Regions from separate parts of the Streptomyces bottropensis ATCC 25435 genome, predicted to be linked through region 3. Evidence: riboswitches for the same ligand, from Rfam matches in the RefSeq annotation. Region 3 holds a riboswitch; each other region holds the start of a gene.

Region 1 (7,465 bases), 1.3 Mb from region 3:
CCGCCGACCCCCGGAAGGTCACCAGCCCCACCTTGTCCCGCCGCTGATAGGCGTCGAGGAGCAGCGACAGCACCGCGCCCTTCACGGCACTCATCCGCTGCCGCGCCGCCATCGACCCGGAGGCGTCGACCACGAACAGCACGAGATTGCCCTCACGCCCCTCCCGGGTCGCCTGCCGCAGATCGTCCCGACGGACCACCAGCCCCGGCCCGGACCGGCCCCGCGTCCGCTGGTGCGGCGCCGCCGCCCGCACGGTCGCCGCCAGATGCAGTTTGGTCAGCGTGCCGCGCGGCCGGCGCGCCCCGGTGGTGCGCCCGTGCTCCGTCCGTGCCCGCGAACGCCGCCCGGCGGAACCCTCCCCGAGCCCCGGCACGCTCAGCACCTTCGTACGAAAGGGCTCGGCGGCCCGTACGGCCGACTGCTCCCCGGCGGCCGGCGCCTGAGCCGGCACGCCCTCCCCGTTCTCCGGTCGCGCTGCGCCGTCGCCGCCCTGCGGCCCGTCGGGCCCGGAGGAGGGCGGCTGTCCGCCGCCACCGGGCCCGTCCGGATCGGGATCCTCGTCCTGAGGGCTGTGCGGGTCCTGCGGCTCCTCCGGCTCCTGAGGGTCCTGCGGATCCCGCGGGGGCTCCGCGAACTCCTCCAGGGTCTCGTCGAGCTTGTCCTCGTCGAGCCCCGGCGCGTCGAAGGGGTTCCGCCGCCGCCGGTGCGGCAGCGCCAGCAGCGCCGCCTGCCGCACGTCCTCCGCGAGCACCTCGGTGCGCCCGGCCCACGCGGCCAGCGCGGTCGCCGTGCGGGCCATCACGATGTCGGCCCGCATCCCGTCCACCTCGAAGGCCGCACAGGTCGCCGCGATCTGCCGCAGCACCCCGTCGCCCAGCAGCACGGACGGCAGCAACTCCCGCGCGGCGACCACCCGTTGCCGGACGTCGGCCTCCTGGTCCGCCCAACGGGCCGTGAAGGCCGCCGGGTCGTCGTCGTAGGCGAGCCGCCGCCGGACGACCTCCACCCGCTGGTCCGGCTCCCGCGAGGCCGCGACCTCCACGGTCAGCCCGAACCGGTCGAGCAACTGCGGCCGCAGCTCGCCCTCCTCGGGGTTCATCGTCCCGACCAGCAGGAACCGCGCGGCATGCCGTACGGAGACGCCCTCGCGCTCCACGTACGAGGCGCCCATCGCGGCGGCGTCGAGCAGCAGGTCGACGAGGTGGTCGTGGAGCAGGTTCACCTCGTCGACGTACAGGATGCCCCGGTGCGCGTCGGCGAGCAGCCCCGGCTCGAAGGCCTTCACGCCCTCGGACAGCGCCCGTTCGATGTCGAGGGCGCCGACGAGCCGGTCCTCGGAGGCGCCGACGGGCAACTCGACCATGCGCGCCGGCCGCGTCTGAGACGCCGGCTCATGCGGCCCGTCCGGGCACGCGGGGTCCGGCTTCGCGGGATCGCAGGAGAACCGGCACCCGGCGACGACCTCGACCTCCGGCAGCAGCGCCGCGAGCGCCCGCACGGCGGTGCTCTTCGCGGTCCCCTTCTCACCGCGCACCAGCACACCGCCGACCGCCGGCGACACCGCGTTCAGCAGCAGCGCGAGGCGCAGGTCGTCCTGGCCGACGACGGCCGTGAACGGAAACGGAACACTCACTTTGCGTCGCCCTCCAAGTCACCCTCCGGCCGCGGGCGGTTGACCCGCGGCCGGTCGTTCAACTGCGAGCCCGTGCCCGTCATCCGGACGCTCCCGGCGTTCCGGGAGCCCCCGGCGGCACGAACGGCAGACCCTTCGGCGCGCCCGACTCGATGAGCCGCCACAGCGCGTCCGTGTCCGCGTGTTCCTCGATCAGGTCGCCGAGCCGGTCCAGCTGCTCCTCGCGCAGCGCGGCGAACGACGTGTCGGCGGCCGGTACGAAACGGCGCCCGGAGGCCGCCGCCACCTCCCGCAGAAAGGCCCGCCGGAAACCGTCCGACTCCAGCGAACCGTGCCAGTGCGTGCCCCAGATCTGCCCGACCCGACACCCGTCCAGGAAGGGCTCCCCGCCCAGTACGTCGGCGACCCCGTGGTGGATCTCGTACCCCTCGACCCGCTCCCCGAGGGCCTCCCCGACGGGGCGGGTGAGTGTCTTCTCCGGGGCGAACCGTACGCGGACGGGGAGAAGTCCGAGCGCGTCGACGTGCCCCCGCCGGCTCTCGACGTCGTCCTCGATGTGCTCCCCGAGGACTTGGAAACCGCCGCAGATGCCGAGCACCGGCCGCCCCTCGGCGGCGCGCCGCGCGAGGGCGTCGGCCAGGCCCCGCTCCCGCAGCCACTCCAGCGCCCGTACCGTCCCCCGGGTCCCCGGCACCACGACGAGGTCCGCGTCGGCCAGTTCCTCGGCCCGGTCCACGAACCGCACGACGACACCGGGTTCGGCGGCGAGGGCGTCCACGTCGGTGAAGTTGGACATCAGCGGCACCGCGCACACGGCGACCCGCAGGACGTCCTCCCCGACGGGCGGTGCCACGTTCGACTCGCGGACCGTCCCGCGCAGCGACACCCGCAGCCCGTCCTCCTCGTCGATCCCGAGCCCGTGCCGGAACGGCAGCACGCCGTAGGTCCGCCTCCCGGTCAGCCCGTGCAGCATGTCGAGCCCCGGCTCCAGCAGCAAGACGTCGCCCCGGAACTTGTTGACGAGGAACCCGGCGACGAGTGCCTGGTCCTCGGGCGAGAGCAGCGCCACGGTCCCGAAGAAGGACGCGAAGACCCCACCGCGGTCGATGTCGCCGACGACGAGCACGGGGAGCCCGGCGTTCCGGGCGATCCCCATGTTGACGATGTCGGTCCGCCGGAGATTGATCTCGGCGGGGGAACCGGCCCCCTCACAGATCACCGCGTCATACGTGCCCCGCAACTCGGCGAGACAGTCCAACACGGTCCCGAGCAGCCGCTGTTGCCGTCCCCCGTGGTACCCGCGCGCACTCATCTCGCCCACGGGCTTCCCGAGCAGCACCACCTGACTGCTGCGCTCGCCACCGGGCTTCAGCAGGACGGGGTTCATGAGCGCGGTCGGCTCCACCCGGCAGGCCTGGGCCTGCATGGCCTGCGCCCGCCCGATCTCGGCGCCCTCCTTCGTCACGAAGGAGTTGAGCGACATGTTCTGCGCCTTGAAGGGCGCGACCTTGACCCCCTGCCGCACCAGCCACCGGCAGATCCCGGCGGTCACCACGCTCTTCCCGGCATCGGAGGTGGTCCCGGCGACCAGCAACCCGCCACTCATCCCTGACTCCTCGCCCGCCGTGCCGGCCGCCCCGCGACCCGCCCCCGCACCATCGCCGCACCCGCGCCGACCCCCAGGGCGAGCCAACTCACCCTGCGGGACAGCCGGACGGCCCGTTCGATGTCCCCGACGCCGACGGCCCGCCCCTCCCCATTGAGCACGGGCCGGTGCTCGACCCGCCCCCCGTACGACAACGTGCCCCCCAACCGCACTCCGAGCGCCCCCGCGAACGACGCCTCCACGGGCCCCGCGTTGGGACTCGGATGCCTGCCCGCGTCCGCCCGCCACGCCCGCACCGCCCCCCGGGGGTCCCCACCGGCGGCGGTGGCCAGCAAGGCGGTCAGCCGGGCCCCCGGCCACCCCGCCACGTCGTCCAGCCGCGCGGAGGCCCACCCGTAGCGCCGGTAGCGCCGCGACCGGTGTCCGACCATGGCGTCCAAGGTGTTCACGGCCCGGAACCCCACGAGCCCGGGCACCCCGCCGACGGCCCCCCACACGAGCGCCCCCACCACCGCGTCGGACGTGTTCTCGGCGACGGACTCCACGACCGCCCGCGCGATCCCGTCCGGGTCGAGCGCCTGCGGATCCCGTCCGCACAGATGGGGCAACCGGCCCCGCGCGCCCTCGACATCGCCGGCGTCGAGGAACCGCGCGATCGTCCGCGCCTCCCGCCCGAGCGAGGTCCCCCCGACGACGGCCCAGGTGGCGGCGGCGGTCAGTCCGACGGACGCGATCCGCGACGGCCGTACGGCGGCCGAGGCCGCGGCCCCCAGCGCGACGGCGCCGCCGGCGCACACCGCGGTGTGCAGCGCGCCCCACCCCCGGTGGTCCCGCCACAGCACCCGCTCCACCGCGCCGGCGGCCCGCCCGAACGCCGCGACCGGATGCCCGCGGCGCGGATCGCCGAACAGCAGATCGCCGAGGAGCCCGGCGGCGGCGCCGTACGCGAAGACGCGATCGGCACGCACCGGTTCAGCCGGTCACGGGGTCGGGCAGGGTCCGGACGCTGGGCCCCGAAGGGCAGCCGCACAGGGCGCACATGGCGATAGGTCCTCACTCAGGGTGTCCACGCCCTGGTTCGACGAGACCGACGGCGAGAGTTCCTGGCTCCCGGGGAGACGCTTCGAGATGCTTCCCCGGTGACAGTGGCGGGACCGCGCCGGACTCGCACCGGCTTCCTCTTCTGCCGTCGTACATGGCCCCGGCAGTCCACCACGCCCCCGGAAGACCCGTCAACTTGCTGTTGACCTGCGGCGCAGCGGTGTGCTCAGCCCCACACCGCCGAAATCCCGCCAGACGCCCGAATCGGCACTTTCCGCGCGCTTGCCCGACGACCCGGCCGGGAACACCCCGAGGAACGGCGGCGGGCGGCTCGCGACGGGCCGTCCGGGGGACGGGAGGTGCACACGTGGACGATCGGCGGAGCAGGACGGTCTCGTCGGGCACGAGGTACGGGAGCGCGCGCGGAGCCTGGGTGACGGCGGCCGCGCCCTGGGCACTCTTCTGCTGGGTCATGGGGGTGCTGGCCGTCGGCGCGGGCGCGCTGGCGGCGCTCCTCGTCCCGGCGGGTGAGGTGCGCGGTCCGGTCTGGACGCTGGTGACGGTTCTCGTCGCCGCCGGCGCGGGCCTGTGGTCGGGTCTCACCCCGGGCACCGGGCGGCTCCGGGTCCCGGACCGTGCTCCGGTCGCGCCCCGGCCCCGCGGGCCGGAGCGTCGCTGACGCCGGCCCGGGACGCGCACGACCCCCGAGGGCGCCGTACGCCGTCGGGGGTCGGTGGTCGAGCTGTCGAGAGACCGGGGAGGCCCGGTCCCAGCTCATGATCATGTCCGGTCTCAGGTCATGATCAGGGAGATTCCGTACGCCACGGCCGCCGCGCACAGCGCGAAGCACACGTACGCACCCGTGGTCGCCGCCGCGACCGAGTCGCCCCGGGTCGACGCCTCCTCCCGCTTGGAGAGGCCGACGATGCCGAGGGTGAACAGGCCGACGAGGGCCACGGTGACCACGAGGCTGACTCCGAAGACGGAGCCGAGAGCTGCCCAGTCGATGTGCATGGTGGTGATCTTCCTCAGGGAGTCGTGGGGCTCAGACGGCGGGCGTCGGCGCGGACGTGCTCGCCGGTGCCGTGGCCTCGGCGGCGGGGGCCGGAATGGTCGCCGTGAGGTCCTCGGCCACGGTGCCGACCGGCGGCGGGGTCACGGCGGCGATCGCCGTCGTCACCACCCCGGGCGGCTCCTCGGTGTCGTTCACGTTGGTGTGGTCGACCACCTCACGGCGGGAGACCAGCCAGATCGCGGCGCTGGAGGCGACGAGGAAGACCGCGACGACGGCCGTGCCCCAGGTGCCGAAGGACGTCACCCACTCGGCCAGCGCGGCGACCAGCGCGGCGGCCGGCAGGGTCAGGCCCCAGGCGACGAACATCCGGGTCGCGGTGGACCAGCGGACCACCCCGCCCTTGCGGCCGAGGCCCGCGCCCATCACGGCGCCGGAGACCGAGTGCGTGGTGGAGAGCGAGAAGCCCAGGTGCGAGGAGGCCAGGATGACCGTGGCCGCGCTGGTCTGGGCGGCGAAGCCCTGCTGCGGCTGGAGGTCGGTCAGGCCCTTGCCCATCGTGCGGATGATGCGCCAGCCGCCCAGGTAGGTGCCGAGCGCGATGGCCGTACCGGCGGAGACGATGACCCACACCGGCGGGTCCGAGTCGGGCGCCAGGGTGCCGCCGGCCACCAGGGCCAGCGTGATGATGCCCATCGTCTTCTGGGCGTCGTTCGTGCCGTGGGCCAGCGAGACCAGGCCGGCGGAGGCGATCTGGCCGGCGCGGTACCCCTTGCCGGAGGCCTTCTCGTTGGTGTGCGCGCCGAGCTTGTACGTCAGCCGGGTGGCGAGCATCGCCGCGAGGCCGGCGACCAGCGGGGCGGCGATGGCCGGGATCAGCACCTTGGTGACGAGCACGTCCCCGTGCACCGCGCCCGTGCCGACCGAGGCGATGGTGGCACCGATGAGGCCGCCCATCAGGGCGTGCGAGGAGCTGGAGGGGAGTCCGACCAGCCAGGTCAACAGGTTCCAGAGGATGGCGCCGACGAGCGCCGCGAATATGACCTCTGGCTGGATGCCGGACTCGTCGACGAGCCCCTTGGAGATGGTGTTGGCGACCTCGATGGAAAGGAACGCGCCGACAAGGTTGAGCACGGCGGACATGGCCACCGCGACCTTGGGCTTCATGGCGCCTGTCGAGATGGTGGTGGCCATCGCGTTGGCGGTGTCGTGGAAACCGTTCGTAAAATCGAACGCAAGCGCGGTGATGACCACGATCGCGAGGATCAGCGAGAAGTTTTCCATTTACCTGAGCTTCTTTCGGACGTCAGTGGCATGTGGACCGTAGGCAACCTGGATGAACGGAAGGTGAACTGGGGCGGGCGCGTGGGTGTAGTGAATGAGGTGCCACCCTTCCGCTTGTGCGCGTGCGGCGGGGCCCGGCCCGAAAGGACGGAGGCCCGACGTTCGAACGCAGGCGGAATGCCGTGGTCCGGCCGCCCTTCGCCCCGTGTCCGGCCGCCCTGCCTCCGGTCGCCCGTCCATTCCGCCGGGGTGAGGTGCCTGACAGGATCACGGCATGGCTGAGCAGCGGCGCGACGTCCGGGACGAGCGAGGCGTGGACGAGGTGGGCGGGCATCCGCGGGATGCGCGGGACGGGGAAGGTCGGCGCGCTGCGCCGGGGGAGGTGGCGCGCGCGTGGGACGGACTCGTCGCCACCGCCCGGCGGACCGTGGCCGACGGCCTGGTCGTCGGCACCTCCGGCAACGTCTCCGTGCGCGTGGGGGACACCGTCCTGGTCACACCGACGGGAGTGCCGTACGACCGCCTGAGCCCGGACGACGTCACGGGCGTCGACCTCTCCGGCCGGCAGGTCCTCGGCACGCTCCGCCCGACCAGCGAACTCCCCATGCACCTGGCGATCCACACCACCACCGACGCCCGTGCCGTCGTCCACACCCACGCCGTGCACGCGACGGCCGTCTCCACCCTCGTGGACGAGCTGCCGCTGATCCACTACATGTCCGCCGCCCTCGGCGGACCCGTCCGGGTCGCCCCCTACGCGACCTACGGCACCCCGGAGCTGGCCGAGAACATGCTCCGCGCCCTGACGGGCCGCACGGGCTGCCTGCTCCAGAACCACGGCACGATCACCTACGGCGGCACCCTCGACGAGGCCTACGACCGCACGGCC
Region 2 (7,465 bases), 390 kb from region 3:
AGGATGTCCTCCTCGTCGGGCGACCACAGGGGCGCCCCGGGCAACTGTGCCGACTGCGGGGCGATCGGGCCGTACTCCGTGCACGCCCGCACACCGGCCCACGACGGTGCCGGAAGTGGTTCCCGGAACCGGCCCGCTCCGAACGGCGGGGCGGCATAGGGGATGCCCAGGACGGCGACGACATCGGCAGAGGCCCGAAAGCCTTGCACCGAGCCGCCTTTCGTCCGGAAGGTGACCACGCGAAGACTTCCTCTCGCTGCTGCACACCGGAACGCCGGGGAACCGACACGAACACGCAGCCGCCCACGCGGCGGCCACGCCTCTACCCGCTCAGTGCGTCCTCGATCCAGGTGGTGGCGAAGTCGACGACCTGTGCGGCCTCGAACAGATGGCTCTCGGCGGCGCCGACCCTGCCTTGGCGGCCGATTCCCGCAGCGAGCATGTCCTGGACGATGACTTCGAACGGCTCCCGTCCTTGGGCCACCGCGGAGGAGTAGTCGAAGGCGCCTTCTTCCGAGTCGATGTCGTGGAAGCGGCGCCAGACCCGTCGGCCGTCCACGAGGATGGGCTGTTCGTAGTCCACGAACCGCTTGCCGGGGGCGTCGGCGAGAGCCTCGGCGTGGTGCAGGAGCGTCATGGTGTCCAGCGGTGCTCCCAGCAGGAGTACCCGGCCACTGCCCGCGGTCAACCGTGCCAGGGGGCTGCCGGGGCCGTGGGGGTCGTCCCAGGGATGGTCGGCCATCAGGTCGGCTGCCGCGGACCCCAGGGCCGCGAAGCTGACATCCGGGTGGCGGCTGCGGATCGCTCCGGGTCGGCGGCGCAGCGCTTCGGGGAGTCGGCCGTTGCTGTGATCGGCTTCGCTGAAGTCCGGGTCGTAGACGGGGTGTTCCTCGCGCAGGGCATCCTGCCAGGCTTGCGGCCAGGTCACGAAGTCGTACGGCGGCGCGTCGTTCCAACCGCAGGTCACCATCAAGGTCCCCCGCGATCCCACCACGTCACGCAGGGCCTCGATGACCGTCTCCGGTCCGCCGGCCACGTAGCCGATGGCGGACATGCGGGTATGGAACATCACGAGATCGCCGTCGCCGAGGCCGAGTTCGGCCAGGTCATGGCTGATCCGGCTCCGGGTCACGGGACCGCCGGATCGCCTGAGCAGGTCCATTTCATCCACGCTCGCGAACCTATCCCCGCACTACGGCCTCCGGGCAACCGAATTGCCGGCGGACACTTCTGTGGAGGTAAGGGGTGCGAGTGCGGTGCGCGTGCTGTGGCGTCGATGCGGCGTGGCTGGCGGGGCGGGGCATGGGCTTCAGCGATCGCCATCACGCCGCGCCCTTCGGGGCGGGGTGAACACATACAGGTCAAGGATGTCGGGGCAGGGAGCGACACCAGGACCACCGGCCCGTACCCAGGCGGCGATGTCCTCGGTGGCGTCGGAGTCGTTGACGAGGCCGAGCCAGACCGGGCGGGCTCCTGCCGCGCGGGCGGCGGTGGAGGGCTGGACGACGATGACGTTCGCGTGCTCGCAGACGTCGAGACAGGCCGCGACGCGCACGGGAGCGTTCTCGGACAGCCACTCGACCTGCCGGGTGTGATCGACTCCGGTGACCTTCGGGGTTCCGCAGCAGCAGTCCCGGCAGACCACGATGCGGCACGGCGCCGGTTCGGCCCGGCCGTGCTTCCTTTGTGCTGCTTCACGTCGCTGTCGAGACATCGCTCGTCGTGCTCCTCTCGCGGGCGGATCCGTCCTGGGCCGTGGGGCGCAGGAAGCGGATCACGGGGTGGCCGGGGGCGTGGGTGACCTCGGCGCGGACGCCGTAGACCTGTTCGATGAGGCTTGGGGTCAGGACCTCGGTCGGGATGCCCTGCGTGACGGCGCGGCCGTCGCGCAGGACGAGCAGGCGGTCGCAGTACATCGCGGCGAGGTTGAGGTCGTGCAGGGCGATCACGGTGGTGACCGGCAGGTCGGCGACGAGGTCCAGCAGGTCGAGTTGGTGCTGGATGTCGAGGTGGTTGGTCGGTTCGTCGAGCAGGAGTTCGCGAGGCTTCTGCGCGAGGGCGCGGGCGATCTGGGCGCGCTGGCGCTCGCCGCCGGACAGGGTGTGCCAGGACTGGTCGGACCGGTCGGTCAGTCCGGTGCGTGCCAGGGCCTCGGTGACGGCCTCCGCGTCGGCCACCGTGGGCGGTGTCCAGGCGCGGCGATGCGGGATGCGGCCGAGGGCGACGACCTCGCGGACGGTCAGTTCGGTCTGGGTGTGGGCGTGTTGTTCGACGGTGGCGACGCGGCGGGCGATGGCACGGCGGCCGACCTCGGTGAGCGGACGCCCGTCCAGGGTGACGACTCCGCCGGTCGGCGCGAGAACCCCGGCCAGCAGCCTGAGCAGCGTCGACTTTCCCGAACCGTTGGGGCCGAGCAGACCGACGGTCTCACCGGAGCGGAGGGCGAGGGTGACGCCGTCGACGACGACCTTGTCGCCGATGCGCCGCACGACACGGTTCGCGTGCAGGCTGGTCATGTCCTTCTCCGTCCGCGGTAGAGCACGGCCACGAACGCCGGTACCCCGATGAGGGACGTCAGTACGCCCACCGGGACCTCCTGGGGGTCGAGAACGGTTCGGGCGAGGGTGTCCACCCACACCAGGAAGACGGCTCCGGTCAGCGCCGTGATCGGCAGCAGACGGGCGTGGCCTGCGCCGGTGAGAGCGCGGGTGGCATGGGGCAGGACCAGTCCGACGAACCCGATCGCTCCGGCGCAGCTGACCAGGGCGGCGGTGAGCAGCGCGGTGGCGCAGAGCAGGATCAGCCGGGTACGGGCCACGTGGACGCCCAGCGATGCCGCCGCCTCCTCACCGAACGCGAACGCGTCCAGGGTGCGGGCGTGCGCGAGGCAGACCAGCAGGACCACGGCCAGGACGACCGCGCAGAGCACCACCTGGCCCCAGTCGGCGCCGGTGAGCGAGCCGAGCAGCCAGAACAGCACGCCACGGGTGGTCTCGGCGTCGGCGGAGGTCAGGACGATGAACGAGGTCAGGGCGGAGAAGAGTTGCATGACGGCGACGCCGGACAGGACGACGCGGTCGGTGCTGCCGCCGAGGGTGTGGCTGAGCAGCAGCACCAGGGCGAAGGAGAGCAGAGCGCCGAGGAACGCCCCCGCCGACAGGGACACCACTCCCCCGCCCACGCCCAGGACGACGACGGCGACCGCTCCGGTGGAGGCGCCGGAGGAGACGCCGAGGACGAACGGGTCGGCGAGAGGGTTGCGCAGCAGGGACTGCATGACCGCCCCGCAGACCGCGAGTCCGGCTCCGCACACCGCGGCGAGCAGGGTGCGGGGCATGCGCAGGTTCCACACGATGCCGTCCCGCAGCGGCGCCAACGTGCCTTCGCCGAGGCCGAGATGGGCGGCGACGGAGGCCCAGACGTCGTCGGCGGAGATGTCGGCGGGTCCGATCGTCACCGCGACGGCGACCGACGCGAGCAGCGCGGCGGAGCCGCCGCCGGTCAACAGCAGTGCGCGCAGGCTCACTTGACGAGCCCGAAGTCGCGCAGGCCGGCGGTGACCTTCTCGATCCCTTCGACGGTGCGGATGGAGGGGTTCATCGCCTGCCCGCTGAGCAGGACGTACCGCTTCTTCTTTACGGCGGTCAGGTTGCGGGTGGCGGGGTGGGTCTCCAGGAAGCGGATCTTGGCCTCGGCGGTTTCGGCGGTCTGCTGCCTGCGGGTGAGGTCGCCGATCACGATGACGTCGGGGTCACGCTCGGCGACGGTCTCCCAGCCGATCTGGGGCCACTCGTCATGGGTGTCGGCGAAGGCGTTCTTCGCGCCGACGGCCCGGCTGATGGCACCAGGGGCACCGCAGCAGCCGGCGAGGTAGGGCGACTGGGAGTTGGCGAACCAGTACATGAGCGAGACGCCGGAGGCGTCCAGCCCTTCGGTCGCCTTGCGCACCCGCTCCTTCAGCTCGGCGACGAGCTTGTCGCCGCGGGCGTCGACGTCGAACGCGCGAGCCAGGTCGTGTATCTCGCCGTAGACGGCGTCCAGGGTGAGGGGCTTGCTGCGCGATCCGTCGCCGCCGCTGTCGTTGTCCTTGCCGGCCGAGCAGTCGGAGGGCGAGACGTACGTGGGCACGCCCAGCTTCTCGAACTGCTCGCGGGTGGCGACGCCGCCCTTGCCGAGGGTGGAGACGAAGGAGGCGGTGACGAAGTCGGGTTCGGCGTCCAGGACCTTCTCGAAGGAGGGCGCGTTGTCGGCGAGTCGGGGCACGGACGCGTTGGCCTTGTCCAGGCCCTTCATGACCGGGTCGGTCCAGGTGGCGGTGCCTGCCATGCGGTCGGCGAGGCCGAGGGAGAGCAGGATCTCCGTGGTGCCCTGATTGAGCGAGACGGCCCTCTGCGGAGCCGACTTCAGGGTGGCCTTCCGGCCACAGTTGTCGATGGTGCGCGGGTAGTCCGCGCCGGCGGACGGCTGGGTGCCCTCGGTGTCGCCTGCGGAACCGCCGCAGGCGGTGAGCAGCAGCGCGGGAGCAAGGAGGAAGGCAGCGGGACGAAGGGCGGTGCGGAGCACGGGCGTACCTCGGTGGTCGGGGCTCGTTCGCGGAGCCTGGCCTACGGACGTCCTCCGCGCACGGGTGCGGAGGTGCCAGCAGGTCTTCGGACTCGGGTTCGTCCGGACGAGGCGCCTTCCCGGTCTCCCAGTGACATGCGTGCCCCGCCCGTCCCCCTCACCGCTGCGCGTCAGTTCCGGATTCGCACCGGATTCCCTGGCCTCGGATGTGGCTCGACTGGCTCCCCGAGGCTATCAAGATCGCCGCGTCGTCGGGTCGTGCGATCGGTCACGGGAATTGGGACACGGGACATTGGACACGGGGCACGGGGCACGGGGCACGGGACACGGGACACGGGGCGGAGGTGCTCACGTACTGATGCAGCACGCCGTCGTCCGCGAGGCGATCCGCAGCGCGCGCGGCACAGGGTTGCTGCGGTGCACCGGGGCCCGCAGAGCAGGGCCCGGACCCCGGACACGGACGGCGGGTCGAGCGGATGGAGAAGGGCCCTCACAAGTCACGTCCTTGCGAGGGCCCTTCGCCTTGCCGCCTGCCCGGTGAAGGTTGAGAAGACGATCACGAGCAGGACGTCGGTGCGGACGCCGTCACGGTCACGGCGTCAGCGCTCAGGGGGTGAGCAGCAGGCTGTCGCCGCGCTCCTTGGCGGCGGCGTAACGCTTCGCCACGTCCTGCCAGTTGACGACGGCCCACATGGCGTCGATGAAGTCGACCTTCTGGTTCTTGTACTGCAGGTAGAAGGCGTGCTCCCAGGCGTCGAAGACCAGGATCGGGGTCGAGCCCTGGCCGACGTTGCCCTGGTGGTCGTAGACCTGCTCCACGATCAGGCGACCGCTCAGCGGCTCGTAGGCGAGGACCCCCCAGCCTGAACCCTGCGTGGTGGCCGACGCCTTGGTGAGCTGGGCCTTGAACCCCGCGAAGGAGCCGAAGGACTCGGCGAGGGCGTCGGCCAACTCGCCCACGCCGTCCGCGGCCAGGGGCTCGCCACCGCCGTCGCCGGTCATGTTGTGCCAGTAGATGGAGTGCAGGATGTGTCCGGAGAGGTGGAAGGCCAGGTTCTTCTCCAGGCCGCTGATCGAGCCCCACTGTTCCTTGTCCCGCGCCTCCGCCAGCTGCTCCAAGGTGTCGTTCGCGCCCTTGACGTACGCCGCGTGGTGCTTGTCGTGGTGCAGCTCGACGATCTGCGGGTTGATGACCGGTTCGAGTGCCGCGTAGTCGTAGGGAAGCTCCGGGAGCGTGTAAACCGCCATGTCCAACGTCCTCCGCGACGTAATTGCAAATGATACGCAAGTGCATGCTAACAGCATTTACGGATGATTGCCGATCAGACGCAGGTCCTGGGACCACGGTCGTACGGCGGACCCGGAGGACGTCTCGGTGCCGTGACGCTTCCGCTGCCGCCGCCCGGGGTGCCGTCCCTGCGCCTGGGCGCTTGCATGGAGATCGAGATCGCGGTCCAATGCTGAAGATGACTGCCACTGATGGGCACGGCCCCGCAGACACCGGAGCCGAGCTCGCGAACCCTCTCGAGGTGCTGTCGCTCGAACAGCTCCGTGAGCGCAAGAGCATGAAGTGGCGTACCCACCCCACCGACGTCCTGCCGCTGTGGGTGGCGGAGATGGACGTCCCGCTCGCCGAGGCGGTCGCCGACGCACTGCGCGAGGCCATCGCCTCGGGCGACACCGGGTATCCCGCCGGAACCGACTTCGCCGAATCGCTGGCCGGTTTCGCCGTACGGCGCTGGAACTGGGACGGCGTGGCGATCGACCGCTCCGCGCTGATCCCGGACGTGATGATGGGCGCGGTCCAGGTACTGCGGCTGATCACCGAGCCCGGCGACCCCGTCGTCGTCAACTCCCCCGTGTACGCGCCCTTCTACGCCTTCATCGCCCATGACGACCGCCGCGTCGTCGAAGCCCCCCTCGGGCGGGACCTCCGTATCGACCTGGATACGCTCGAGGACACGTTCCGCCGGACCCGGGAGCGGAGCGGCAGGGGCGCGATCGCGTACCTCCTCAGCAATCCGCACAACCCCACCGGCACGGTCCACACCTCCGAGGAGCTGTGCGCCGTGGCGGAGTTGGCCCGCCGGTACGGAGTCCGTGTCGTGGCCGACGAGATCCACGCGCCGCTCGTCCTTCGGGGCGCGAGGTTCACGCCCTACCTGAGCGTGCCGGGCGCCGAGGACGCCTTCTCGCTCATGTCGGCGACCAAGGGCTGGAATCTCGCCGGAATCAAGGCCGCGCTCGCTCTCGCGGGACCCGAGGCGGCCGGTGATCTGCGGAGGATGCCCGAGGAGGTGCACCACGGCGCGAGCTACCTCGGCGTCATCGCCCACGCGGCGGCCTACCGTCACGGTGACAGGTGGCTCGACGCGTTGCTGGCGGGGCTCGACGCGAACCGTGCCCTGCTGGCCGACCTCGTCGCCGAACACCTGCCCGGGATCGGGTACACCGAGCCGGAGGGCACCTACCTGGCGTGGCTCGACTGCCGCTCCCTCGGCCTCGACGCCGAACAGGGCGCGACGGACCTCGCGGTCGTCAGCGACCTGGCTGGCCCGGCACGGCTGTTCCTCGACCACGCCGGAGTCGCCCTGTCCTCTGGGCACATCTTCGGTACGGGAGGAGCCGGGCACGTCCGCCTGAACTTCGCCACCTCCCGGTCCATCCTCACCGAGGCGGTCACCCGCATGGGACGCGCCGCCTCGGCTCTCCACACGCGCTACGACGATCACGCGCACGGATGACGACGGCCGCCCCGCGACCGCACTGCGCGAGGCTCTCACTCATGTCACTCATGTTCGTTCAGGGGCTCGATGATCAGGCGTGTGAGGGTCGGGGAAGCCTCCTCGGGGATCCGGTGACTCACGCCCTGCAGCTCGTGGAACGGGTAGGGGCCGTGCAC
Region 3 (7,465 bases):
CGCGCGAGAACCCCCACCGGGCCCGCGGACTCACGACAGGCCGGCCGCCCAGGCGTACCCCTTCAGATACGGGTCCGGCTTGATCGGTTTGCCGGAGTTCCAGACCTCCTCGATCAGCCCGTCCGAGCCGATCTTCCCGATCCGCGCCGTCTTGTAGACGTGCTGCGTCGCGCCGTCGACCGTGACCTTGCCCTCGGGAGCGTCGAGTTCGATGCCGCCGGAGGCCTTCTTGACCTTGGCCACGTCGAAGGACCCGGCCTTCTCGACCATCTCCTTCCAGAGGTACACGGAGATGTACGCGGCCTCCATCGGGTCGCTGGTCGGCTTGTCCTTGCCGTACGCCGCCTGGTAGGCCGCCACGAACGTGGTGTTGGCGGCGCCCGGCGTGGTCTCGTAGTAGTTCCAGGCGGTCAACTGGCCGTCCAGGTACTGGGTGCCGATGCTCTTGACCTCCTCCTCGGCGATCGACACCGAGAGCACCGGCAGACTCTTCGCGGTCAGTCCGGCGGACTTGTACTCCTTGAAGAAGGCCACGTTGCTGTCGCCGTTGAGAGTGTTGAAGACGGCGTCCGCGCCCGCGTCCTTGACCTTGTTGACGATGGTGCTGAACTCGGTGGAGCCGAGCGGGGCGTAGTCCTCGCCGACCACCGTCATGCCCTGGGCCTCGGCGTACGCCCTGATGATCTTGTTGGCGGTGCGCGGGAAGACGTAGTCGCTGCCCACCAGGTACAGCCGCGTCAGGCCCTGCTTCTTGAGGTAGTCGAGGGCGGGGACGATCTGCTGGTTGGTGGTGGCGCCGATGTAGAAGATGTACGGGGACTGCTCCAGACCCTCGTACTGCACGGGGTAGAACAGCAGCGACCTGTAGCGCTCGAAGACCGGCTTGACGGCCTTGCGGCTGGCGGAGGTCCAGCAGCCGAAGGTGGCGACCACCTTGTCGTCGGTGATCAGGGCCTCCGCCTTCTCCGCGAAGGTCGGCCAGTCGGAGGCGCCGTCCTGGCTGACGGCCTTCAGTTTCTTGCCCAGTACGCCACCGGCGGCGTTGATCTCCTTCACCGCGAGCAGCAGCGCGTTGTGGACGGTGACCTCGCTGATGGCCATGGTGCCCGAGAGCGAGTTCAGCAGACCCACCTTGACGGTGTCTCCGGAGGTGTCCGCCTGCGCTCCCGCGGCCGACGACGTACCGCTGCCCGTCTTGGCCCCGCACGCGCTGAGGGCGGCGGTCGTACCGAGGGCCGACGCACCCGCGAGCAGACCACGTCTGCTGATGCCGATCCGGGACATGCAATACCTCCTAGGTCGCTGAAGTGCGACCACAGCCTGCGAGAGGACTGTTTCCCCGGCGTTTCACGGCAATTGAAGAACAGTTTCCTGAGGAAGTATTTTCCGAGGGCCACGAAATGATTGTTACTTCGCACGGAAAGGATGCACTCCTGGTTTGTCTGTGAGGAGCGGGGTGATCGAAGGTAAGCTCCCGGCACCACCGTCGCGGGGTCGGTGGAGAGCGAGTCGAGGAGTGCGATGGCGAGGCGGCCCGAGGAACTGCTCCATCTGCTGACCCGGGCGGAACGCCTGTCCGTACGCCGAGTCCAGTCCGTCCTCGACGAGTTCGGCTGTTCCGTCGAGGCGTGGCGGGTGCTCGACCTGCTCTCCGACGGGCACGGTCACAACATGACGGCCCTCGCCGAGCACGCCTTCCTGCCGGCTCCGAGCCTGACCAAGCTGATCGACCAACTCGTCGACCAGAACCTGCTGTTCCGCCGCGTCGACCCCGTCGACCGGCGCCGTATCCTGGCCCACCTCACCCCGCGCGGCAGGGAGCGCTGGCAGCTGCTCGCCCGCGAAGTGCGGGCCGACTGGGCGGAGTCGGAGCCACCGCTCACCGAAGAGGACGGCCACCGGCTCGAAATCCTGCTGGACCGGCTGGCCCGGAATCTGGCGGGCGGCGGGAGCGCCGACGGCCGGGGCCGGGTCAGCTCAGGTCGTGCGGAGCGCGCAGCTGGGCGAGGACGTTGAAGTCGTAGCCGTCCGCCCGCGCGAGGTAGATGCGCTGGCGGACATGCCGCCCGTCCAGGCCGAGCAGCCCGCGCGGGCCCTCGTACGAGACGGTGTCGGCGACCGCCCCGATCGCCGACACGTCCGGGGCGCCCGCCCGTTCCACGAGCGCGGCGAGCAGCAGGACACCCTCGTAGCAGGACTCGCCGAGGCTGCCCGGGGTCGGCGCCTCCAGACCGTAGCGGCCGGTGTACTGGCCGTGGAAGTCCAGGGTGTTCTGATCGGCGAGCGAGGCGAAGTAGCCGGCGGCGCTGTACAGGTCGAGGGTGGCGTCGGGGCCGCTGCCCAGCAGCATGTTCTCGTCCATCAGCGTGCTCAGCCGCAAGCACCGCCGGTCCAGCCCGGCGGCGGCGAAGGCCCGGTTGAAGCGGACCGCGTCGCTGCCGACCAGGAGCATCAGGACGCCGTCGGCGTCGGCCAGCTCGATGCGGCGCAGGACGGGCCCGAAGTCCTCGGTGCCCAGTGGCAGGTACGCCTCACCGCTGACCCGGCCCCGGCACGCGCGGGCATACCCCCGGGCCGCCCGCGCGGTGCTGCGGGGCCACACGTAGTCGTTGCCGACGACGAACCAGCGGCGCACCCCGCGGGACTCCGCGAGCAGCCGCATCGCGGGCAGCAGCTGCCAGGACGGCGTCTCGCTCGTCATGAAGACGCCCTCGGTGCGCTCCCCGCCCTCGTACAGGGCCGTGTAGACGTAGGGCACCCGGTGCGCGATCCGTGGGGCCACGGCCTGCCGCACGGAGGAGATGTGCCAGCCGGTGACGCCCTGCACCGCGCCCGAGGCGACCAGGGCCTCGACGTCCTCGGCGACCCGCCACGGCTCGGCCCCGCCGTCGACCTCGACCAGCCGCAGCTCCCTGCCCAGCACTCCCCCGGCCCTGTTGACCTCCTCGGCGGCCAGCCGCGCACACGCCCCGCAGGTGGGGCCGAAGATCCCGGCGGGGCCGCGCATGGGGTAGACGAGCGCGACGTCGAAGGCCGAGCCGTCGGCCGTGTACCACCCGGGGGTGTGGAGGCGCAGCGGTCGCCGATTCATGGGCTCATGATGGCGTGATCGTCAGCGACGCCCCAGGACGTGCCACGGATCGAGACCGATTCGTAGGCCGGGCCGAGGGCCGGTGAGCCGGCCGCCGGGGCGGGTGCGTCACCGAGCCGTCGCGTCCCCTTGCTCCGACAGCGGCGGCTGTCGTCCCGAGCGCGGACGTCAGGCGGTCCCGCCCTTGCGGGACCTGAGCCACCACACGCCGCCGCCGAGGGCGAGGACGACGGCCGCGCCGAGGGCGAGGGGCACGACCGGGAAGCCGTCGTCGTCGGTGCTGTCCGCCGCCGCCTGTGCCGACGGGGCGGAGGTCTTCGCGCTGGGTTCGGGCGAGGGGGCGGCCGTGGTGGGCTCCTCCGACGGGGTGGGGCTGACGACCTCGGCGCCCGGGGCGGCGGCCTTCAGGTCCAGACGGGGGGCCGGGTGACCGTGGCCGTGGCCGTCTCCTTCGGCCTCCTCCTCCAGCTCGATCCAGCGGTCGACGTTGCCGTCGCTGTAGGACTGCAGGGTCTTGAAGGCCAGTGACTTCGCGTCGGGCAACTGCCGTACGGTGACGACGTACTCGACGTCCTCCCCCACGGGTAGCTTGGCGCCGGAGACGGTGTAGCCCCGGGCGGTCGGGGTGAACTTCCAGCCGTCCGGGCCCTTCTTGTAGGTGAGGTCGGCGGGGGCGATGCCCTTCGGGAGGATCACCTCCAGCTCGGTGATGCCGGCGGAGGCGGACTCCGACTCGGCGGAGAAGGTCAGGTCGACGTTCTGGTCGAGGGCCCGGGCGCCCTCCGCCTCGACCTCCGCGTGGGCCGCGGCCGGCCCCGCGGTGGCGACGGCGACCGCGAACGCGGCCGCGGTGAGGACGCCGAGACGGCGCGAACTGCGTACGAAGGCGGGGCGGTGCACTGCGGACTCCCTGGGCCGGCGGCATGAAGGGTGCATTCAAGCGCAGGCCGGGACCCGTGGCCAAGGGCGGTCACCTGTACGAACGGTTCCCGCCGTCCACGGTCGTCGTGGGGTCACTCGTGTGCGTCATGGGGAGGGTGGGGCGCGCGCCGGGGTGTGAGCTGTTCCACGGCGCCCGCGCGCCCCTCGTCGCCGCTTGTCAGCGCCCTTATGTGGGCACTACTGTCACCACGCCTTGGTGAACGGGAAATCCGGTGTGATGCCGGTGCGGCCCTCGCCACTGTGATCGGGAAGTCCGGCTCCAGTCCTCACGGACAGCCACTGGGTTGATATGACCCGGGAAGGCGGAGCACGGGCGGTGGGACCCGTGAGCCAGGAGACCGACCAAGGCGCGTCAACCATCCACGAGGTGCTGGAGAGGGTCTGCTGAGCCATGCACATAGCCGAGGGTTTCCTTCCTCCGGCGCACGCGATCGCCTGGGGCGTCGCGTCCGCGCCATTCGTCGTCCACGGAGTCCGGGCACTCACCCGTGAGGTGAAGGAGCACCCCGAGAGCACGCTGCTGCTCGGTGCCTCGGGAGCCTTCACCTTCGTCCTGTCGGCGCTGAAGCTGCCGTCGGTCACCGGCAGTTGCTCCCACCCCACCGGTACCGGACTGGGCGCCATCCTGTTCCGGCCCCCGATCATGGCGGTCCTGGGCACCATCACCCTGCTCTTCCAGGCGCTGCTGCTCGCGCACGGCGGCCTGACCACGCTCGGCGCCAACGTCTTCTCGATGGCGATCGCCGGCCCCTGGGCGGGCTACTGCATCTACCGGCTGCTGCGGCGGTTCGACGTGCCGCTGATGGTCACCGTGTTCTTCGGCGCCTTCGTCGCCGACCTGGTCACCTACTGCGTCACCAGCGTGCAGCTGGCGCTCGCGTTCCCCGACCCCAGCAGCGGCTTCCTGGGCGCGCTCGGCAAGTTCGGCTCCATCTTCGCCGTCACCCAGATCCCGCTCGCGGTCAGCGAGGGTCTCCTCACCGTGCTGGTGATGCGTCTGCTGGTGCAGTCCAGCAAGGGTGAACTGACCCGGCTCGGCGTGCTCCTGACCGGCCGGCGTGACACCACCGCGACCGAGGCCGGGACAGAGGCGGTGGCCCGGTGAACCGCAACGCGAAGATCAACACCGTGCTGCTGCTCCTCGTGGCCGCGCTCGCCGTCCTGCCACTGGCCCTCGGCCTCGGCGACCACAAGAAAGAGCCCTTCACGGGCTCGGACGCCGAGGCGGAGACCGCGATCACGGAGATGAAGCCGAGCTACGAGCCCTGGTTCTCCCCTCTCTACGAACCACCGTCCGGTGAGATCGAATCGGCCCTCTTCGCCCTTCAGGCCGCGCTCGGCGCCGGCGTCCTCGCCTACTACTTCGGCATCCACCGGGGCCGGCGCCAGGGCGAGGCGCGGGCCCGGGCGCGGCTGGACGGCGCCGACGGCACCGGAACGGTCCCGACGACACCGGTGAGCGCGACGGCCACGGCGGCCTCCACGGCTTCCGCGGCCACGCCGGCGGCGGCGGGCGCGGCGGCGTCGCCGACCGCATTCGGTTCCACGGGCGCGTCGGCCTCCACAGCCGCATCGTCCTCGACGGCCACGTCGGCTGCCCCGACCGCCTCGGCCCCGACCGCATCGGCTTCCCGGGCCACGAAGTCCGCGTCCGGCGGGGAACGCCCGTCCGGCGGTCCCGCCGAGGGCTCTCCCGGCGGGCGGGTCTGACCGTCGTGCTGCCGATCGACGCGGCGGCGCACAGCAGTCGCTGGCGCCGCCGCCATCCCGTGGACAAGGCCGTGCTCGGGCTCGGCCTCACCCTGCTCGCGATCTCCCTGCCCCCCTGGCCCGGCGCCGCCCTGGTCCTGCTGACCGCGCTCGTCGTGCTGCTGGGCCCCGCGGGCGTGCCCGGCCGCCGGCTGTGGCGCGCCTACCGGGTGCCGCTGGGCTTCTGCGTGACCGGCGCGCTGCCCCTGCTCGTCCAGGTGGGCGGACCCGGCGGGTTCGTCACCCTGGCCGACGGCGGCCCGGTCCGCGCCGGTGAACTGCTGCTGCGCACCTCGGCCGCCTCCCTCGGTGTGCTGCTGTTCGCCTTCACCACACCCATGTCGGACCTGTTGCCGCGTCTGGTGAAGGCCGGGGTGCCCGCGCCGGTGGTGGACGTCGCCCTGGTCACGTACCGCATGAGCTTCCTCCTGCTGGACTCCGTGCGCCGGATCCGGGAGGCGCAGGCCGCCCGGCTGGGGCACACCACGCGGGCCGCGACCTGGCGTTCGCTCGCCGGTCTCGGCGCCACCGCGTTCGTCCGGGCCTTCGACCGGGCGGCGCGGCTACAGACCGGGCTCGCCGGGCGGGGGTACGACGGCACCCTTCGCGTGCTGGTGCCCGAGGCCCGGGTCTCCGTGCGCTTCACCGCGGCCAGCGTCGCGCTCCTCGCGGCCATGGTCGCCCTCACCTTCGTTCTGGAAAGGCCGCTGACTTGACTTCCTCCCCCGCCTGAAGGCGGGGGATTCCAGCGGTCGCCCGCTGGGCTTCCTGCTTCACCGACGACCGCCCCGTCCGGGAGGACTCCCGTTGAGGTCTTACACCGTCTCCACAGGCAGACGCCGCCAGCCCGGCGGCCAGGATGTTGCGTGCCGCATTCACGTCGCGGTCGTGCACCGCGCCGCAGTCACACGTCCACTCGCGGACGTTCAGCGGCATCTTCGTCGCGACCGTGCCGCAGGTTCCGCACAGCTTGGAGCTGGGGAACCAGCGGTCGATCACGACGAGTTCGCGCCCGTACCAGGCGCACTTGTACTCCAGCATCATGCGCAGGTCCGTCCAGGCCGCATCCGAGATGGCGCGCGCGAGCCTGCCGTTCTTCAGCAGGTTGCGGACGGTGAGGTCCTCGATCACGACCGTTTGGTTCTCACGGACGAGTCGAGTCGACAGCTTGTGCAGGAAGTCCCGGCGCCGGTCGGCGATCCGCGCGTGCACCCGGGCGACCTTCACGCGGGCCTTGGCCCGGTTGTTGGAGCCCTTCGCCTTCCGCGACAGCTCCCGCTGGGCGCGGGCGAGGCGTGCGCGGTCACGGCGCTCGTGCCGGGGATTGGCGATCTTCTCTCCGGTGGACAGAGTCACCAGAGAGGTGATCCCGGCGTCCAGGCCGACGGCAGCGGTCGTGGCGGGCGCGCGAGTGATGGTGTCCTCGACGAGCAGGGACACGAACCAGCGGCCCGCAGCATCACGGGACACGGTCGCCGTGGTCGGCTCTGCGCCCTGCGGGAGGGGACGGGACCAGCGGATGTCCAGCGGCTCGGCCATCTTGGCCAGAGTCAGCTGCCCGTCGCGCCACGTGAAGGCGCTGCGGGTGTACTCGGCCGACGACCGGGACTTCTTCCGGCTCTTGTACCGGGGGTACTTGGCACGCTTGGCGAAGAAGTGCCCGAACGCCGTCTGGAGATGGCG

The links. Region 3 has a riboswitch for cobalamin ahead of STRBO_RS0119935 (energy-coupling factor ABC transporter permease). Riboswitches for the same ligand answer to the same signal wherever they lie in the genome.
Region 1: it holds a riboswitch for cobalamin, as region 3 does, so the genes downstream of both, STRBO_RS0114000 (cobalamin biosynthesis protein) here and STRBO_RS0119935 (energy-coupling factor ABC transporter permease) in region 3, are expected to answer to the same signal.
Region 2: it holds a riboswitch for cobalamin, as region 3 does, so the genes downstream of both, STRBO_RS0121740 (ABC transporter substrate-binding protein) here and STRBO_RS0119935 (energy-coupling factor ABC transporter permease) in region 3, are expected to answer to the same signal.

The regions. Positions count from the first base shown of each region.
Region 1 covers NZ_KB911581.1:3,182,560-3,190,024, forward strand. Annotated here, with positions in the region: gene STRBO_RS0113990 (putative cobaltochelatase) at 1-1,633, opposite strand, end outside; gene STRBO_RS0113995 (cobyric acid synthase) at 1,713-3,239, opposite strand; gene STRBO_RS0114000 (cobalamin biosynthesis protein) at 3,236-4,207, opposite strand; cobalamin riboswitch at 4,315-4,468, opposite strand; gene STRBO_RS0114005 (hypothetical protein) at 4,648-4,959, shown strand; gene STRBO_RS0114010 (hypothetical protein) at 5,073-5,294, opposite strand; gene STRBO_RS0114015 (inorganic phosphate transporter) at 5,326-6,576, opposite strand; gene STRBO_RS0114020 (class II aldolase/adducin family protein) at 6,851-7,465, shown strand, end outside.
Region 2 covers NZ_KB911581.1:4,907,105-4,914,569, reverse strand. Annotated here, with positions in the region: gene STRBO_RS0121765 (carboxylesterase/lipase family protein) at 1-239, opposite strand, end outside; gene aac(3) (aminoglycoside 3-N-acetyltransferase) at 323-1,171, opposite strand; gene STRBO_RS0121755 (hypothetical protein) at 1,310-1,714, opposite strand; gene STRBO_RS0121750 (ABC transporter ATP-binding protein) at 1,695-2,516, opposite strand; gene STRBO_RS0121745 (FecCD family ABC transporter permease) at 2,513-3,526, opposite strand; gene STRBO_RS0121740 (ABC transporter substrate-binding protein) at 3,523-4,563, opposite strand; cobalamin riboswitch at 4,624-4,800, opposite strand; gene STRBO_RS0121735 (superoxide dismutase) at 5,170-5,811, opposite strand; gene STRBO_RS0121730 (MalY/PatB family protein) at 6,021-7,307, shown strand.
Region 3 covers NZ_KB911581.1:4,521,391-4,528,855, reverse strand. Annotated here, with positions in the region: gene urtA (urea ABC transporter substrate-binding protein) at 31-1,284, opposite strand; gene STRBO_RS0119950 (MarR family winged helix-turn-helix transcriptional regulator) at 1,522-2,016, shown strand; gene STRBO_RS0119945 (substrate-binding domain-containing protein) at 1,973-3,091, opposite strand; gene STRBO_RS0119940 (DUF1775 domain-containing protein) at 3,260-3,991, opposite strand; cobalamin riboswitch at 4,211-4,394, shown strand; gene STRBO_RS0119935 (energy-coupling factor ABC transporter permease) at 4,425-5,138, shown strand; gene STRBO_RS45930 (energy-coupling factor ABC transporter substrate-binding protein) at 5,135-5,743, shown strand; gene cbiQ (cobalt ECF transporter T component CbiQ) at 5,749-6,498, shown strand; gene STRBO_RS0119920 (RNA-guided endonuclease InsQ/TnpB family protein) at 6,467-7,465, opposite strand, start outside.